DNA from 2 places in the Pseudomonas sp. 1928-m genome. Region 2 is predicted to be linked to the other one. Evidence: predicted binding sites of a transcription regulator. Region 2 holds the regulator's gene; the other holds the start of a gene.
What was found. Region 2 encodes sigma-54, which starts transcription at its own class of promoters, with help from an activator protein. Its sites were predicted from a motif close to ANTGGCATNNANNTTGCTNT; they were not measured.

Region 1 (9,708 bases), on a different contig from region 2:
GCTTTCCACGACGTCGCTGAAAAAGCTAAGAACGGCAACGTTCACGCCAAAGGCGTACTGCAATCCTGGGCTGACGGCGAGTGGTTCAAGAACCGCCCGACTCTGGCCGACAAGATCAGCCTGCGCGTGTTCAAGGTCACCGGCGAAACCAACACCGACGACCTGTCCCCGGCTCCAGACGCCTGGTCGCGTCCGGATATCCCGCTGCACGCCCTGGCCATGTTGAAAATGGCCCGTGACGGCATCGTGCCGGACGAGCAAGGCGTAACCGGCCCGATGAAGCAGATCGAAGCCATGCGCGGCCAAGGCTTCCCAATCGCTTACGTCGGTGACGTAGTCGGTACCGGTTCCTCGCGTAAATCCGCCACCAACTCGGTGCTGTGGTTCTTCGGCGACGACATCCCTAACGTGCCGAACAAGCGCGCTGGTGGTTTCTGCTTCGGCAGCAAGATTGCTCCGATCTTCTACAACACCATGGAAGATGCCGGCGCTCTGCCAATCGAATTCGACGTTTCCAACATGCACATGGGCGACGTGATCGACCTGTACCCGCATGCTGGCAAAGTCTGCAAGCACGGCACCGACGAAGTACTGACCACCTTCGAAATGAAGACCCCAGTACTGCTCGACGAAGTCCGCGCTGGCGGCCGTATTCCGCTGATCATCGGTCGCGGTCTGACCGAGAAAGCGCGCGCCGAACTGGGCCTGGGCCCAACCGACCTGTTCAAGCTGCCTGAGCCACCTGCTGCCAGCACCAAGGGTTTCACCCTGGCGCAGAAGATGGTCGGCAAGGCGTGCGGCCTGCCAGAAGGCAAAGGCGTGCGTCCAGGCACCTACTGCGAACCGAAGATGACCACCGTCGGCTCCCAGGACACCACTGGCCCGATGACCCGCGACGAGCTGAAAGACCTGGCTTGCCTGGGCTTCTCCGCTGACCTGGTGATGCAGTCGTTCTGCCACACCGCGGCTTATCCGAAGCCAATCGACGTCACCACCCACCACACCCTGCCGGATTTCATCCGCACCCGTGGCGGCGTGTCCCTGCGTCCTGGCGACGGCATCATCCACAGCTGGCTGAACCGCATGCTGCTGCCGGATACCGTCGGCACCGGTGGCGACTCGCACACCCGTTTCCCAATCGGCATTTCCTTCCCGGCCGGTTCTGGCCTGGTTGCCTTCGCCGCTGCCACTGGCGTAATGCCGCTGGATATGCCGGAGTCGGTACTGGTGCGCTTCAAGGGCAAACTGCAACCGGGCATCACCCTGCGTGACCTGGTGCATGCCATCCCTTACGTGGCCATCCAGAAAGGCCTGCTGACCGTCGAGAAGAAAGGCAAGAAGAACATCTTCTCCGGCCGCATCCTCGAGATCGAAGGGCTGGACGAGCTGACCGTTGAGCAGGCTTTCGAGCTGTCCGACGCCTCGGCCGAGCGTTCCGCCGCTGGTTGCACCATCAAGCTGCCGGAAAAGGCCATCGCCGAGTACCTGCGTTCGAACATCACCCTGCTGCGCTGGATGATCAGCGAAGGCTACGGCGATGCCCGCACCATGGAACGTCGCGCTCAAGCGATGGAAGCCTGGCTGGCCGATCCGAAGCTGATGGAAGCCGACAAGGACGCCGAGTACGCCGAAATCATCGAAATCGACCTGGCCGAGATCAACGAGCCGGTTCTCTGCGCACCGAACGATCCAGACGACGCTCGTCTGCTGTCCAGCGTTCAGGGCGAGAAGATCGACGAAGTGTTTATCGGTTCGTGCATGACCAACATCGGTCACTTCCGCGCGGCTGGTAAGTTGCTGGAAAAAGTCGAAGGCACCCTGCCGACTCGTCTGTGGCTGTCGCCGCCGACCAAGATGGACCAGCATCAACTGACCGAAGAAGGCTACTACGGCATCTACGGCAAAGCCGGCGCGCGCATGGAAATGCCGGGCTGCTCGCTGTGCATGGGTAACCAGGCACGCGTTGAGGCGAACTCCACCGTGGTGTCGACCTCCACCCGTAACTTCCCCAACCGTCTGGGCGATGGTGCCAACGTCTACCTGGCCTCGGCCGAGCTGGCGGCTGTTGCGGCCATCACCGGCAAGCTGCCGACTGTTGAGGAATACATGGTCTACGCGAAGAAAATCGACACCATGGCAGCGGACGTTTACCGCTACCTGAGTTTCGACCAGATCGCCGAGTTCCGTGAAGCTGCTGCAAACGCCCAGATCCCTGCTGTTCAGGTCTAAGCGTTACCCGCAACAAGAAAGCCCCGCCTAGTGCGGGGCTTTTTCTTTTCCGTCGTACTAGCTCGCAGACAGATGGCATATACCTTGCTCTGGCTTAAGCCATCAGGCCTTTCCAACGGCGGAAATGGCTGAAATAGACAATGGTGTCGTTCTGATCGCAGACTGAAGTCGGCGTTTGGTACGGCACCTTTTTGTGTGGGCACAGGAAACGCACCATGAATGAGCACGACATCAGCCGCAGCGATACGCCGGAAAAACCGGTACTGAATATCGGCTTTATGGCCCTCACAGACGCTGCATCGGTCATCGTGGCCGCCACCCAGGGCTTCGCTGAGAAGCATGGACTGACCCTCAACCTGCAGCGCCAGGCCTCCTGGGCCACCTTGCGCGACAAACTGCTGAGCGGTGAGCTGGACGCCGCCCATAGCCTCTACGGGCTGATTTATGGCGTGCAGCTCGGCCTGGGCGGTGCGCCAGCCACCGATATGGCGGTGCTGATGGGCCTGAACCAGAACGGCCAGAGCATCAACCTGTCGCCCGCCTTGCAAGCCGCAGGCGTGAGCACTGGCAGCGCATTGGCGCAGCGTGCGCACCAGTCTGGCGCAAAACTGACTTTCGCCCAGACCTTCCCCACCGGCACCCACGCCATGTGGCTGAATTACTGGCTGGCCAGCCAGGGCATTCACCCGCTGAGCGATGTCGACAGCGTTGTAGTGCCACCACCGCAGATGCTCGCCCACCTCAAGGCCCGGCGTATCGACGGCTTCTGCGTCGGCGAGCCCTGGAGCGCCCAGGCAGTGGATGAACAGATGGGCTGCACCCTGACCACCAGCCAGGCGATCTGGCCCGATCACCCGGAGAAAGTCCTGGGCTGCACCCGTGAATTTGCCGAACAGCACCCCAACAGCGCTCGCGCTTTGATCATGGCGGTGCTGGAGGCCAGCCGGTTTATCGATGAGAGCGAAGAAAACCAGCGCAGCACCGCGCAACTGCTCAGCGGCAGCGAGTATGTCGACGCGCCGCTGTCGGCCATCCAGCCGCGCTTTCTCGGCCAGTATCAGGACGGCCTCGGCCACGCGTGGCAGGACGCCCATCCGCTGCGGTTTCACGCGGGCGGCGCGGTCAACCAGCCCTACCTATCCGACGGCATGTGGTTTATGACCCAGTTCCGCCGCTGGGGCCTGCTGCGCGAAGACCCAGACTACCTGGCTATTGCCCGCCAGGTGCAGCAACTCGACCTCTACCGTCAGGCCGCCTTGGCCCTCGGCATCGCCGTACCCAGCGAGATGCGCAGCAGCCAGTTGCTTGATGGACAGATCTGGGATGGCAGCGACCCGGCCGGTTACGCGCGCAGTTTTTCCCTGCATGCCCTGGCCGATGCGCCCCTCAGCGCCCAACAGGAGAGCCGCTAACATGCTGCGCATCCTGCTGATCAACGACACCGCAAAGAAGGTCGGCCGCCTGAAAACCGCCCTGACCGAGGCCGGTTTCGAGGTAATCGACGAATCCGGATTGACCATCGACTTGCCGGAGCGGGTCGAGGCGGTACGCCCCGATGTAATCCTGATCGACACCGAATCGCCGAGCCGCGACGTGATGGAACAGGTGGTGCTGGTCAGCCGCGATCAGCCGCGGCCGATTGTCATGTTCACCGACGAGCACGACCCCGGCGTGATGCGTCAGGCGATTCAGAGCGGCGTCAGTGCCTATATCGTCGAAGGCATTCACGCCCAGCGCCTGCAGCCGATTCTCGACGTGGCCATGGCCCGCTTCGAGAGCGACCAGGCCCTGCGTGCACAACTGCAGGCACGCGATGCCCAGCTGGCCGAGCGCAAGCGCATCGAATTGGCCAAGGGCCTGCTGATGAAGATGAAAAGCTGCGACGAGGAACAGGCCTACACCCTGATGCGTCGTCAGGCCATGAGCCGTCAGCAGAAGCTCGCGCAGGTGGCCGAACAGATCATCGCCATGCACGACATGCTCGGCGGCTAACCACCGCGCCTGTAGCCCGGATGCAATCCGGGGATTGCGCCCCCGGATTGCATCCGGGCTACGACCTACCAACCTACGGCTGTACTGCCGAGTTTCACGGCAACTGCTCTAGACAGGACCACTGCGCCCCGCTTATCTTCGCCGCCTGGCCAGCGCACTGGCCAACGTCGCTCGGACGGTTCCGGGCGCTTACGTATCCGAGGAAAGCATGGCTGACCAAGCTTCGCGCCGCTTTGCGCGCATTGATCGACTCCCCCCCTACGTTTTCAATATCACCGCCGAGCTGAAGATGGCCGCGCGTCGCCGTGGCGAAGACATTATCGACTTCAGTATGGGCAACCCGGATGGCCCCACCCCGCCGCATATCGTCGAGAAGCTGGTGCAGGTCGCCCAGCGTGAAGACACCCACGGCTACTCCACCTCACGCGGCATTCCGCGCCTGCGCCGCGCCATTTCGCGCTGGTACAAGGACCGCTACGAGGTCGAGATTGATCCGGAAAGCGAAGCCATCGTCACCATCGGCTCCAAGGAAGGTCTGGCGCACTTGATGCTGGCCACCCTGGACCATGGCGACACCGTACTGGTGCCCAACCCCAGCTACCCGATTCATATCTACGGCGCGGTGATCGCCGGCGCCCAAGTGCGTTCGGTGCCGCTGATTCCCGGCGTGGACTTTTTCGCCGAGCTGGAGCGGGCAATTCGCGAGTCGATCCCCAAGCCGAAAATGATGATCCTCGGCTTCCCCTCCAACCCCACCGCGCAGTGCGTGGAGCTGGACTTCTTCGAGCGCGTGGTGGCCCTGGCCAAGCAATACGATGTGCTGGTGATTCACGACCTGGCCTACGCCGATATCGTCTATGACGGCTGGAAAGCCCCGTCGATCATGCAGGTGCCCGGCGCCAAGGATATCGCGGTGGAGTTCTTCACCCTGTCCAAGAGTTACAACATGGCCGGCTGGCGAATCGGCTTTATGGTCGGCAACAAAGAGCTGGTCAGCGCCCTGGCACGGATCAAGAGCTACCACGACTACGGCACCTTTACCCCTCTGCAGGTGGCGGCGATTGCCGCGCTGGAAGGTGATCAGCAATGCGTGCGCGATATCGCCGAGCAATACCGCCAACGCCGCAATCTGCTGGTTAAAGGCCTGCACGAGCTGGGCTGGATGGTCGAAAACCCGAAAGCCTCGATGTATGTCTGGGCGAAGATTCCCGAGCAGTACGCCGCACTCGGCTCGTTGGAATTCGCCAAGAAGCTGCTGCTGGAGGCCAAGGTCTGCGTCTCCCCGGGCATTGGCTTCGGCGACTACGGCGATGACCATGTGCGCTTTGCCCTGATCGAAAACCAGGATCGCACCCGTCAGGCGATTCGCGGGATCAAAACGATGTTCCGCGCCGATGGCCTGTTACCCGGCAAGAAGGCCAAGGCCGACGAGTAAACAAACAGAGGGCACCTTAGGGTGCCCTCTTTAGTTTCAGCCGGAGTAATCCAACACCGTCCAAACCCGGGTAAGACCATCAGCAATTACGCAGCCGCTCTGCCCCAGTTGATTATTGCTGTGCAGCGACATCAGGTTGGTCATGCCATCCGCCGCATCCGAGCGCTCGCTCAGCCACTGCACACGGCCGCAATTGGCCGTTTCGATCACATAACTGGCTGCCACGGCAGAATCCTCGCTCGGCAATCTGATCACATCCACCACCGTGCCTTGCTCTTCCACGCGTTTGCCGTCAGATACCAGCACCGCCCAAGCCTGCCCGTTCTCGATCACCAGGTAGGTGCCATTGACCCTCGGTTGATCAAGCTGCGGTTGCGCACAACCGGCCATAAGACCCAACAGCACAATTGTCATCAGCATCTGTTGCATTGTTAGTGACTCCTCTGCAGTGCCTGTGGCCATTGGCTTTGCGGGCAGATGGCGCGAGTGATCGAGTAGGTGCCGGTTAGGGCCTTGGGCTTACTATTATCGAATACTGTTTATTTGTACAGTATTTTTCGATTACCCTTGGTCATGCCATCCAGCCAACCGTTCAGCCCGGCTAACGGGCCCATACAAGGCGTTAACAGGAGTACCCAGATGCTCGACGTACTGCAGCTGAAACACAGCGTAAACCGCATGCACCTGGACAAAGTCCGGGCCACCGTCAATGAATTGCAGCTTGAAGGCATCGTTACCGAGGGCAAGACGCCGTTTTCCCGGGTGCACTTCAACACCTGTTTTGCCGAGATCGAAGCTTTGCTGCAGCGCGCCGGCTATCACCGTCAGCTGGATGTGGTCGGCTATCAGGGCCTGGCCTATGCCATGTTCGACCCCTCACGCTGGGAGGCGGTGGAGGTGCTGCGCTGGCTCAAGGAGTTTGTCGAGGAAGCCCAGGGCAAAACGCTGTCGCGCTAGGCCACTGACACGCATCAACACCTGGACTCGCCCAGCACCAAGGCGAAGCAAAAGCGCTCAACCGCAGTTCGGCCATGCACAGCATTGGCTCAATAAGCTGGCTGAGAGCGCTGCTGATCTGCGGCATGGCGCACTGCTACGGCAAGAAAACTCTGCTCTAGCCAACATTCAATACTGCGCTTAAGCCTATGATTTATAGCGCTTAAGCCTGCCAACCTAAGGCTCGTTCGAGCCGTCTTCAGCGCGCCACGACAGCGGCTAACTGTGGTGCTGCAGCAAAACTGGCAAGCCCCTTGCAATTGCCCTCACAAGATTCCTGCGCAGCCCACCAATGGCGGTGAGCCGCGGATCACGGACAACGGCGTCCGTCAGGCCCCCTCCTCGAGGTGGCCTGGCGTACGCCGTTTTTTGTTTCAGCCGGTTTATCGGCCAGAAAGGACAGACCTATGACTGATCGTGATTCGAAGCACCCAAGCCTGCACAGCCGCCGTAATTTCCTGAAAACCTCGATTGCCGTAGCCGGCACCGTCGGCGGTGTCGCCGCCCTTGGCCTTAGCGCGCCCGCCTCGCTGCGTAGCGTGGCTTGGGCCGCCGGTTCCGATGCGCCAGAAAAGGCGGCGCTGAAAGTCGGCTTTATTCCGTTGACCGACTGCGCATCGGTAGTAGTCGCCGCTACTCAGGGCTTTGGCGAGAAATACGGCCTGACCATCACCCCAAGCAAGGAAGCCTCCTGGGCCGGTGTGCGCGACAAGCTGAATACCGGCGAGCTGGATGCCGCCCACGTGCTGTACGGCATGATGTACGGCGCACAACTGGGTATCGCCGGGCCGCAGAAGGATATGGCCGTGCTGATGGGCCTGAACCAGAACGGCCAGGCCATCACCCTCTCCAAACAGCTCAAGGAAGCGGGCGTCACCAACGGCGCACAACTGGCCGAGCATGTGAAAAAAGGCGGCAACCCGCTGACCTTCGCCCAGACCTTCCCCACCGGCACCCACGCCATGTGGCTGTATTACTGGCTGGCGAGCCTGGGCATCAACCCGATGAGCGATGTAAAAACCATCGTCGTGCCGCCACCACAGATGGTCGCCAATATGCGTGTCGGCAATATGGACGGTTTCTGCGTCGGCGAGCCTTGGGGCGCGCGGGCGATTGCCGACAAAATTGGCTTCACCGCCGTCACTACCCAGCAGATCTGGCCGGATCACCCGGAAAAGGTCCTCGGCACCACCCGCGCCTTTATCGAGCAATACCCCAACGCGGCACGTGCGCTGATCATGGCGGTGCTGGAAGCCAGTCAGTTTATCGAGGCCAGCGAGGAAAACCGCAAGAGCACGGCCAAGCTGATTTCCGGCAAGGCTTACGTCAATGCGCCGGTCAAGGTGATCGAGCCGCGCTTCCTCAGCCACTACGAGGACGGCCTGGGCAACAGCTGGAAAGATGACCACGCCATGGCCTTCTGCAAGGACGGCACAGTGAACTTTCCGTATCACTCCGACGGCATGTGGTTTATGACCCAGTTCAAACGCTGGGGCCTGATCAAGGAAGACCCGAACTACGCCGCCGTCGCCGCCGGGGTCAATCAGGTGGCGCTGTTCAAGGAAGCCGCCAGTGCGCTGAACATCCCTGTGCCGGCCAGCTCGCTGCGCAGCAGCACGCTGATCGACGGCAACGTGTGGAATGGCTCCGACCCGGCGGCCTACGCCAACTCCTTTGCGATTAAAGCCTGATTGGGAGGTTCGTGATGAACGCACCACTGAAAACCCCATTGCCGTTAGCTGCGCCGATCAGCAAAGCGCCACGCCTGGTTCTGCCAGGCGTGGCGGCGCTGACCAGCCTGCTCAAGGCGGTTGTGCCGCCATTGCTCGGCATCCTGCTGTTTATCGGCGTGTGGGCGCTGATTGCGACCAAGAGCGAGGGCCTGCCTGGCCCGGTCAGTACCTGGGCTGCAGCGCTGGAGCTGTTTGCCAACCCCTTCTATGACAACGGCCCGAATGACATGGGCATCGGCTGGAACATCCTGCATTCGCTAGGCCGCGTCGGTATCGGCTTTGGCTTGGCGGCGCTGGTGGGCATTCCACTGGGCTTTGCCATCGGCCGCTTTGCCTTTCTCGCCGGCATGCTCTCGCCGATCATCAGCCTGCTGCGTCCAGTGTCGCCGCTGGCCTGGCTACCGATTGGTCTGCTGGTGTTCGAAGCAGCAGGCCCTGCCTCGATCTGGGTGATTTTTATCAGCTCGATCTGGCCGATCATCCTCAACACCGCTGCTGGCGTGGCCAGCGTGCCGCAGGATTACCTGAACGTGGCGCGGGTGCTCAAGCTGTCGGAGTTCAAAGTACTTACGCGCATTCTGTTTCCTGCCGTATTGCCGCACCTGATGACCGGCATCCGCCTGGCCATTGGTGTGGCCTGGCTGGTGATCGTCGCCGCCGAGATGCTCACCGGCGGCACCGGCCTGGGTTTCTGGGTGTGGGATGAGTGGAACAACCTCAACGTCGAACACATCCTGATCGCCATCATCATCGTCGGCCTGGTCGGCCTGGCCCTTGAGCAACTGCTGTTGCTGCTGGCCAAGCGTTTCGACTACGCCAGTTAAAGCAGGCCAGCTGATTACGCCCGTTTAAGGAGCCGCAACATGGATAAATTCGTGGAGCTGACCCAGGTCGGCAAGCATTTCGACACCAAGAAAGGCCGCTTTCAGGCCCTCACCGACGTCAACCTGAGCATTGCCAAGGGTGAGTTCGTCACCCTGATCGGCCATTCGGGTTGCGGTAAATCCACCGTACTCAACCTGATCGCCGGCCTGCTGGAGGCCAGCGAAGGCGGCCTGATCTGCAATGGCCGCGAGATCGACGGCCCTGGCCCGGAGCGCGGCGTGGTGTTCCAGAACCACAGCCTGCTGCCCTGGATGACCTGCTACGGCAACGTCTACCTGGCGGTGGAAAAGGTCTTCGCCGGCAAGGAAAGCAAGGCCCAGCTCAAGGAGCGCACCGAAGCGGCGCTGGCCATGGTTGGCCTGAGCCACGCCACCTACAAGCATCCCAATGAAATCTCTGGCGGCATGAAGCAGCGCGTCGGCATCGCCCGCGCCCTGG
Region 2 (9,708 bases):
GCTGAAAGTTGCAGCCTTCGCCTTCAACTTCCACCTGGGTATCTGGCAATTTAGCCTCAAGGAGACTCTTTACTTCTAAGGCCTGCATGCTCAACCTCGATCACTGCATGAATTAACGACTGCCGAGCAGACGCTCGCGGGCCGAGCATCATACAAAAAAGCCCCCCGCCTGCGAACCCCGCATTATTCCTAGCCGACCGAAGCCCTGCTCAGGCCTGCAGCGGAATAATTTCAAGCAAACCGCAAACCCCAGCGATCTCGCGCATGTCCTTAGGCAGATTGCTCACGCTCAGGGTCTTGCCGGCCGCACTGGCGTCACGCATAAACGCCAGCAACAGCGCCAGCCCGACGCTGCTGGATTTCTCTACGCCGCCGCAATCGAGCACGCAAGTAGCGGCCGGGCTGACCTTGAGCAGGCGCGCGCCTTGCTCACGCAGCGCCGGGGCGCTCAGGTAATCGAGCACGCCGGTCAGGTTAAAAACCCCAGGCGACGCCTCACTGATGCTGGCCTTGCTCACGATGCATTTGTCCCTTGGCGGGCTTTGGCGACGGTCTCGGTCCAGTTGTCGATGACCTTGTCCAGGTCATTGCGATTGTCCTGCATGGCCTGAGCGAACTGGTCACGGAACAGCTTGCCGACGTTGATACCGTTGATCACCACGTTGCGCATCTTCCAGGTGCCGTCCTGATTAACCATGGTGTAGGACAGCGGATAGACCACACCCTTACCGTCCTTGATTTCCATATTCACCGAGGTGCGCTCAGGGTCCTGCTGGCCGCTGACCGGCAACACGCGGATATCCTGGTTGTTGTATTCGAGCAGGGCATTGCCATAGAACTGCATCAGGCTGCGCTTGAAGTTTTCCTGAAAGCGCTGCATCTGCTCCGGCGAGGCCTGACGCGAGTAACGCACGGTCATCACACCACGGGAAATGCCGTCAACATCCACCACCGGGCCGAGAATGCTGTTCAGGGCGTTGTAGAACGCACCTGGGTCGGTGCGGTACTGCTCCTTGTTGGCCTTGAGGTCGGCCAGCAGCGTGGTGGTGGTCTGCTGCACCACTTCATGGGCCGCCGGAGCCGCCAGCAACGGCAAGGACATGGCGGCCAGACAGATAAACAGGCCGTTACGCAGTGCTTTGAACATAGTCAGTACCTCTATTAATTAGCCTGGTCTTTGTTGACCGAATTGAGCAGGAACTTGCCAATCAGGTCTTCCAGAACCAATGACGACTGCGTGTCGTGAATGGTGCCACCATCGCGCAGTACCTCTTCTTCGCCGCCCACGCTAATCCCAATGTATTTCTCGCCCAGCAGGCCCGCGGTCAGAATCGAGGCGGTGGAGTCTGCCGGCAGGTTATCCACGGCATCATCCAGCACCATGGTGACGCGCCCCATATAGCTGTTGCGATCCAGATCAATCGCGGTGACCTTGCCGATGGTCACACCGGCCATGGTCACTTTCGATCTGACCGTCAAACCGGCGATATTCTCAAAGTGCGCATACACCTTGTAGGTATTGTCGCTGCTGCCAACAGTCAGGCCGCTGACGCGCAAGGCCAGCAGCAACAAGGCCAACAACCCGGCCAACAGGAACAAGCCGACACCAATTTCCAGCGTGCGGTTCTGCATCAGAAATCTCCAAACATCAAAGCGGTCAGAATAAAGTCCAGCCCCAATACGGCGAGCGAGGCGTACACCACGGTTTTCGTGGTGGCACGACTAATCCCTTCCGAAGTCGGCTCACAGTCATAGCCCTGGAACACGGCGATCCAGGTCACGACAAACGCAAAGACCACGCTCTTGATCACGCCATTGAGCACATCTTCGCGAAACGAAACACTGCTTTGCATATTGGCCCAGAACGAGCCTTCATAAACCCCCAGCCAGTCGACGGCGACCATCGCACCGCCCCAGATACCGACCACACTGAAGATCATTGCCAGCAGCGGCATCGAGATAAAACCGGCCCACAAGCGCGGCGCGACAATGTATTTGAGCGGATCAACGCCAATCATCGCCAGGCTCGACAACTGCTCGGTGGACTTCATATTGCCGATTTCCGCGGTCAGCGCCGAGCCGGCGCGCCCGGCAAACAGCAAGGCGGTGACCACCGGCCCCAACTCGCGCAATAGAGTCAGGGCAACCATCTGCCCGACCGCCTGTTCGGAGCCGTATTTGGCCAGAATGCTGAAGCCCTGCAGCGACAGCACCATGCCGATAAAGATGCCGGACACGACGATAATGGCCAGGGACATCACCCCAACCGAATACAGCTGCTTGACCAACAGCTGAAAACTGTTGCCGGTCGAACCCCGGCCAAACAGCGCGCGCAGCAGAAACAGCCCCGAGCGCCCAAGCGTAGCCACCACATCAATACCGGCGCGACCGAACAGGCGCACCCGCTCGAGCACAGATGTCTTGCGCATCAGCGCTCCCCCAGAAGATCGTCGCGGTAATTGGCCGCAGGAAAGTGAAACGGCACCGGGCCATCGGGAATGCCCTGCATAAACTGACGCACGCGTGGGTTGTCCGAGGCCATCAACTCGGCCGGCGTACCCTGCCCCAGCACCTGGGTGTCGCCGACGATATAGATGTAGTCAGCAATGCTCGCGGTTTCCGCCAGGTCATGGGACACCACAATACTGGTGATCGCTAACGCATCGCTGAGCAGACGAATCAAACGCACCAGAACGCCCATGGCAATCGGGTCCTGGCCGACGAAAGGTTCGTCATACATCAGTATCTGCGGGTCCAGAGCTATCGCCCGAGCCAACGCCACGCGACGCTTCATGCCGCCCGACAATTCATCCGGCATCAAATCCAGAGCGCCGCGCAGGCCCACTGCCTGCAACTTCATCAGCACGATGTCGCGAATCATCTCTTCCGGCAGCTGGGTATGCACCCGCAGCGGAAAGGCGACGTTCTCGAACACATCCAGATCGGTAAACAACGCACCACTCTGGAACAGTACGCCCATCTGCTTGCGCATCTCGAACAGCTCGCTACGCGACAGCGTCGGCAAATTCAGGCCATTGACCCAGACTTCGCCCTGGCTCGGCTTGAGCTCGGCCGCGATCAGACGCAGCAGCGTGGTTTTGCCACAGCCAGACGGACCCATGATCCCGGTGACCTTGCCACGGGGAATCTGGATATCGATGTTTTTGAAAATATCCCGCTCGCCGCGTTTAAAACTGACGTTCTTCAGCTCAACTGCATACGGGTTCCCGGCGCTCATCTGGACTCCTTGCTCAACGCTTGCCTGACTGACGCACTGCCCCGAACAAAGGGCACTATAGGTCGTCGAACGTACCGAAAATGGCCGCAAACTATACCATCGCGGCATTCCTCGCCCAAGATTGAACTTGTTGCCAGAGATAAGCGCCGCACAGTTTCTGTAACCGACTCGCCACTGGAAACACTGGGCAGGCGCACCTTTACCGTTATAATCGGCAGCCTTTAACCCGCACGCCGCAGAGAAGCCATGAGCCAGTCCACCGACCTGATCCAGTCAGCGCAGCGCACCATCCGCCTGGAACTCGAAGCCATCCAGGATCTGCTGGCGCGCATCAACGGTGATTTCGTGCGTGCCTGCGAGCTGATTCTCGCCAGTAAAGGCCGCGTCGTGGTGGTCGGCATGGGCAAATCCGGCCACGTCGGCAACAAGATTGCCGCGACTCTGGCCAGCACCGGCACCACCGCGTTCTTTGTGCATCCTGCCGAAGCGAGCCATGGCGACATGGGCATGATCACCCGTGACGACGTGGTGCTGGCCCTGTCCAACTCCGGTTCTACTGCAGAAATCGTCACCCTGCTGCCGCTGATCAAACGCCTCGGCATCCGCTTGATCAGCATGACCGGCAACCCGGAATCCCCGCTGGCCAAGGCCGCCGAAGTCAACCTGGACGCCCGCGTGTCACAGGAAGCCTGCCCGCTGAACCTAGCCCCAACCTCTTCCACCACGGTATCGCTGGTCCTGGGCGACGCCCTGGCCATTGCCCTGCTGGAAGCCCGCGGCTTTACCGCTGAAGATTTCGCCTTCTCCCACCCGGGCGGTGCATTGGGCCGACGCCTGCTACTCAAGGTGGAAAACGTCATGCACGCCGGCGACAGCCTGCCACGCGTCAAACGCGGCACCTCGCTACGCGACGCGCTGCTGGAAATGACCCAGAAAGGCCTGGGCATGACCGTGGTGACCGAGGACGATGGCCGCCTGGCCGGGATCTTCACCGACGGCGATTTGCGCCGCACCCTGGACCGCAACATCGACGTACGCCAGACCATTATCGATGACGTAATGACCGCCCACGGCAAGACCGCCCGCGCGGAAATGCTCGCGGCAGAGGCTTTGAAAATCATGGAAGACCACAAGATCAGCTCGCTGGTGGTGATCGACGACAACGACCTGCCAATTGGCGCGCTAAACATGCACGACCTGCTCCGCGCCGGGGTCATGTGATGAGCACTGACCTGACCAACCCCGACCTACTGCAACGCGCCAAGGCCGTCAAACTGGCGATTTTCGACGTCGACGGTGTGCTCACCGACGGCAAGCTGTACTTCCTCGTCGACGGTAGCGAGTTCAAGACCTTCAACACCCTCGACGGCCACGGCATCAAGATGCTGATCAACTCTGGCGTGCGCACCGCGATTATCAGCGGCCGCAAAACCCCCGTGGTTGAGCGCCGTGCGCAGAACCTGGGGATTCAGCACCTGTACCAGGGCCGCGAAGACAAGCTGGTGGTACTCGATGAACTGCTCGGCGAACTGGGCCTAGACTATGCACAGGTCGCTTACCTGGGTGACGACCTGCCTGATCTGCCGGTGATCCGCCGTGTCGGCCTGGGCATGGCAGTTGCCAGCGCCGACGGCTTTGTCCGCCAGCACGCCCACGGCGTGACCCGCGCTCGCGGTGGCGAAGGCGCCGCCCGTGAGTTCTGCGAATTGATCATGCACGCCCAAGGCACCCTTGAAGCCGCTCAAGCCGCTTACCTATAGGCCAACCATGCCCCGCAAGTTATTCAATATCGCCCTGTTCGCCTTTGTCGCCCTGCTGGTGGCGGCGCTTGGCTACTGGAACCTCAGCCCGGAAAGCTTTAACCAGCAAGCGCGCAGCGCTGGAACAGATAACGCCATCGATTTTTACGCCACCAATACCTATACCGTGCAATACCAGGCCGATGGCAAGCTGCATTATGAGCTGCAGGCCGACAAGGTCGAACATATCAAGGCTAGCGACATCACCCTGATGACCAGTCCGAACATGAATCTGTTCCGCGGCACCGAGCTGCCCTGGAAAATCCGCAGCGAGCGCGGTGAAGTATCGCCGGGCGGCGCTGAGGTCGAGCTGATCGACAAGGTGCGCGTCGAGCGCACTGACGCCAAAGGCCGCCCGACCATCCTCACCACCAGCCGCCTGACCGTATTCCCCGAGAAGGAATATGCGCAGACCCAGCAAGCCGTTAGAATCGACGCGGCCAATGGGGTGACCACGGCAAAAGGAATGAAAGCGTACATGAATGACGGCAGGATGCTCCTGCTGTCCAACGTAAGAGGTCAGCATGAGGCTCGTTAACACCCTCCCCCTACTACTCAGCCTCAGCGCCGCACTCGGAAGTGTCAGCGCCTGGGCATTGCCGTCCGACCGCGAACAGCCGATCCGCATCCAGGCCGACAGCGCAGAACTGGACGACAAACAAGGCGTGGCGGTTTATCGCGGTGACGTCGTCATCACCCAGGGCACCATGAAGGTCACCGGTGACACCGTGACCATCACTCAGAATGCTCAGGGCGATGTCGAGGTATTTACCTCGGTTGGCAAGCCGGCCTACTACGAGCAAAAGCCGTCAGCCGACAAGCAGATCGTCAAGGCCTACGGTCTGACCATCCAGTACTTTATGGCCAACGAGCGCGTGGTATTGATCGATCAGGCCAAGGTGATTCAGGAAGGCAACACCTTCGAAGGCGAGAAAATCGTCTATGACACCCAGCGCCAGATCGTCAACGCCGGCCGCGCCACAGGCACCAATGTCACTGCGCCACGTCCGCGCATCGACATGGTGATCCAGCCGAAGAACAAACCAGCCGACCAGCAGGCGCAGTAATAATGGCCACATTGAAAGCCCAACACCTGGCCAAAAGCTACAAAGGCCGCCAGGTCGTGCGTGACGTCAGCCTAAGCATCGACAGCGGGCAGATCGTCGGTTTGCTCGGCCCCAACGGTGCCGGCAAGACCACCTGCTTCTATATGATTGTTGGCCTGGTACAGGCCGATCAGGGCCGCGTGATGATCGATGATCTCGACGTCAGCCATCAGCCCATGCATGGCCGTGCCCGCGCCGGCATCGGCTACCTGCCACAGGAAGCCTCGATCTTCCGCAAGCTCAGCGTGGCCGACAACATCATGGCCATCCTGGAAACCCGCAAAGACCTCGACGGCGCTGCACGCCGCAAAGAGCTTGAGGGCTTGTTGCAGGAGTTCCATATCAGCCATATCCGCGACAACCTCGGCATGAGCCTGTCCGGTGGTGAGCGCCGCCGCGTGGAAATTGCCCGCGCCCTGGCGACCAACCCCAAGTTCATCCTGCTCGACGAACCCTTTGCCGGTGTCGACCCGATCTCCGTGGGCGACATCAAGCAGATCATCCACCACCTCAAAGCCAAGGGCATTGGTGTATTAATCACCGACCACAACGTGCGCGAGACCCTGGATATCTGCGAAACCGCCTATATCGTCAGCGATGGTCAACTGATCGCCGAAGGTGACGCCGAGGCTATTCTGGCCAACCAGACAGTCAAAGAAGTTTACCTGGGGCATGAGTTCCGGCTGTAACCACAGCTTTTCTCAAGCTGACTGCAGCCAAGGCTAGGCAAAACCCTTAAAGTCAGGCATATAATTTGCTTCCTAGTGGCGCTTTTTAAAAACGCCCTGTAGTGGATTGCGCACAGACGCCGGTAAATAAGGTCTGCAATGAAACCATCGCTAGTCCTGAGAATGGGCCAGCAGCTGACGATGACACCGCAGCTGCAACAGGCCATCCGCCTGCTCCAACTGTCGACCCTGGATCTGCAACAAGAGATCCAGGAGGCCTTGGAGTCCAACCCGATGCTCGAACGCCAGGAAGATGGCGATGATTTCGACAATTCGGACCCTATGGCCGATGGCGCAGAAAGCGCCAGCCCCAGCGAACAGCCCGAAGCGCCCTATCAGGAAACCAACTACCAGGAAGCCACGCAGACCGTGGACAACCTGGAAGAAGGCGATTGGGGCGAGCGCATTCCCAACGAGCTGCCAGTCGATACCGCTTGGGAAGACATCTACCAGACCAGCGCCAGCAGCCTGCCCAGCAGCAGCAACGATGACGACGAGTGGGATTTCACCACCCGCACCTCCAGCGGCGAGAGCCTGCAAAGCCACCTACTGTGGCAACTCAACCTGGCCCCGATGTCGGACAAGGACCGCCTGATTGCGGTCACCCTGATCGACTGCATCAATCAGCAGGGCTATCTGGAAGAGACCCTGGAAGAGGTGGTCGAAGCCTTCGACCCGGAACTGGACATCGAGCTCGACGAAGTCGAAGCCGTGTTGCACCGCATCCAGCAGTTCGAGCCTACCGGTATCGCCGCGCGCAACCTGGGCGAGTGTCTGCTCCTGCAACTGCGTCAGCTGCCGGCGAAAACCCCGTGGCTGAGCGAGGCCCAGCGCCTGGCCAGCGACTACCTGGATCTGCTTGGTAGCCGCGACTATAGCCAGCTGATGCGCCGCATGAAGCTCAAGGAAGACGAGCTGCGCCAGGTTATCGACCTGATCCAGAGCCTCAACCCGCGCCCCGGCTCGCAGATTGAATCCAGCGAGCCGGAATACGTGGTGCCCGACGTGATCGTGCGCAAACACAACGAGCGCTGGCTGGTAGAGCTGAACCAGGAAGCCATGCCGCGCCTGCGGGTCAACGCGCAATACGCCGGTTTTGTGAAGCGCGCCGACTCCAGCGCCGACAACACCTTTATGCGCAACCAGCTGCAGGAAGCGCGCTGGTTTATCAAAAGCCTGCAAAGCCGCAACGAGACCCTGATGAAGGTCGCCACACAGATCGTCGAGCATCAACGCGGCTTCCTCGATTACGGCGACGAGGCGATGAAGCCGCTGGTACTGCACGACATTGCCGAAGCTGTAGGCATGCACGAGTCGACCATCTCGCGTGTGACCACGCAGAAATTCATGCATACGCCGCGCGGCATTTACGAGCTGAAATACTTCTTCTCCAGCCACGTCAGCACCTCCGAGGGCGGCGAATGCTCGTCCACCGCGATCCGCGCCATCATCAAAAAACTGGTCGCAGCGGAAAATGCGAAAAAGCCGTTGAGTGACAGCAAGATCGCTGGTTTACTGGAAGCACAGGGCATTCAAGTCGCTCGCCGCACGGTCGCCAAGTACCGTGAATCCCTCGGAATAGCGCCTTCCAGTGAGCGCAAACGATTGATCTAAGGCGGCACAAAGAAGGAAGACGACCACTCGATACCGAACACCCCCGGCCTCGCCTTTTCGCAAAAGCAGCCATACTGCCAACAAGCAATCAGCGACCGTGCCAGGCTCGTTCCGTAGAGTCTTCCACGCCACAGTGTTCCGGCGGCAGGCCTCTCGCCTGCCTCTTACACACGGCAACAAGGAGAAAGCGGTATGCAAGTCAACATCAGTGGACACCAGCTGGATGTGACCGACGCCCTACGCGACTACATCGCCGAAAAACTCGGCCGATTGGAGCGCCACTTCGACAAGATTACCAACGTGCAAGTCACCATGGAGGTCGAGAAGCTCAAACAGAAAATCGAAGCGACCCTGCACATTGCCGGCGGCGAAGTCGTCGCCAATGCCGAACATGAAGACATGTATGCAGCCATCGATTTACTGACTGATAAACTCGACCGACAACTCATCAAACACAAGGAAAAACAGCTCGAACGTCAACAGGGCGCTATGGCCCGCTGACATCGTCTATCTCCTATGATCCGACTTGAAACTATCCTGACCCCCGGCCGTTCTTTAGTGAACGTGCCGGGCGGCAGCAAAAAACGTGTCCTCGAACAGATTGCCAACCTGGTGGCGCGCGAGCTGCCTGACCTGGATGGCCAAGACATCTTCGAAAGCCTGATTGCCCGGGAAAAACTCGGCTCGACCGGTTTCGGTAATGGTATTGCCATTCCGCACTGTCGCCTGCCCGGTTGTACCGCGCCGATCAGCGCCTTGCTGCGCCTGAACTCTGCCGTAGACTTCGACGCCATCGACGGCGCGCCAGTGGACCTGTTGTTTGTCCTGCTGGTGCCCGAAGCTGCCACCGACGCTCACTTGGAACTGCTCCGGCAGATCGCCAGCATGCTCGACCGCAGCGACGTACGCGCCAGCCTGCGCCAGGCCGAGAGCAGCGAAGCCCTGTATCAGGTGGTCGTGGACGTACAAAGCCAACTCAACCGAGCCTGAGCATGCGCCTGATCATCGTTAGCGGTCGCTCCGGCTCCGGGAAGAGCACCGCCCTCGATGTACTTGAGGACAATGGCTTCTACTGCATCGACAACCTGCCTGCCGGCCTGCTACCTGAACTGGCCGAGCGCGCTCTGCTGCACACCGAACTGCTGCATCCTCAGGTCGCAGTGTCGATTGATGCGCGCAACCTGCCGAGCCATCTCAAGCGCTTCCCTGAGCTGCTTGAAGAA

Region 1: a site for sigma-54 is predicted at 2,301-2,320, ahead of P3C18_RS14720 (CmpA/NrtA family ABC transporter substrate-binding protein). Genes of this name have one in related genera too.

The regions. Positions count from the first base shown of each region.
Region 1 is NZ_JARIXO010000004.1:189,943-199,650, reverse strand. Features, by position in the region: gene acnB (bifunctional aconitate hydratase 2/2-methylisocitrate dehydratase) at 1-2,229, shown strand, start outside; gene P3C18_RS14720 (CmpA/NrtA family ABC transporter substrate-binding protein) at 2,445-3,641, shown strand; gene P3C18_RS14715 (ANTAR domain-containing response regulator) at 3,643-4,221, shown strand; gene alaC (alanine transaminase) at 4,430-5,656, shown strand; gene P3C18_RS14705 (hypothetical protein) at 5,693-6,085, opposite strand; gene P3C18_RS14700 (transcriptional regulator) at 6,296-6,613, shown strand; gene P3C18_RS14695 (CmpA/NrtA family ABC transporter substrate-binding protein) at 7,060-8,343, shown strand; gene ntrB (nitrate ABC transporter permease) at 8,358-9,209, shown strand; gene P3C18_RS14685 (ABC transporter ATP-binding protein) at 9,249-9,708, shown strand, end outside.
Region 2 is NZ_JARIXO010000002.1:280,905-290,612, forward strand. Features, by position in the region: gene P3C18_RS10800 (BolA family protein) at 1-88, opposite strand, end outside; gene P3C18_RS10805 (STAS domain-containing protein) at 210-518, opposite strand; gene P3C18_RS10810 (ABC transporter substrate-binding protein) at 515-1,147, opposite strand; gene mlaD (outer membrane lipid asymmetry maintenance protein MlaD) at 1,162-1,632, opposite strand; gene mlaE (lipid asymmetry maintenance ABC transporter permease subunit MlaE) at 1,632-2,429, opposite strand; gene P3C18_RS10825 (ATP-binding cassette domain-containing protein) at 2,429-3,238, opposite strand; gene P3C18_RS10830 (KpsF/GutQ family sugar-phosphate isomerase) at 3,485-4,459, shown strand; gene P3C18_RS10835 (HAD family hydrolase) at 4,459-4,998, shown strand; gene lptC (LPS export ABC transporter periplasmic protein LptC) at 5,006-5,575, shown strand; gene lptA (lipopolysaccharide transport periplasmic protein LptA) at 5,562-6,104, shown strand; gene lptB (LPS export ABC transporter ATP-binding protein) at 6,107-6,832, shown strand; gene P3C18_RS10855 (RNA polymerase factor sigma-54) at 6,971-8,485, shown strand; gene raiA (ribosome-associated translation inhibitor RaiA) at 8,678-8,986, shown strand; gene ptsN (PTS IIA-like nitrogen regulatory protein PtsN) at 9,002-9,475, shown strand; gene rapZ (RNase adapter RapZ) at 9,478-9,708, shown strand, end outside.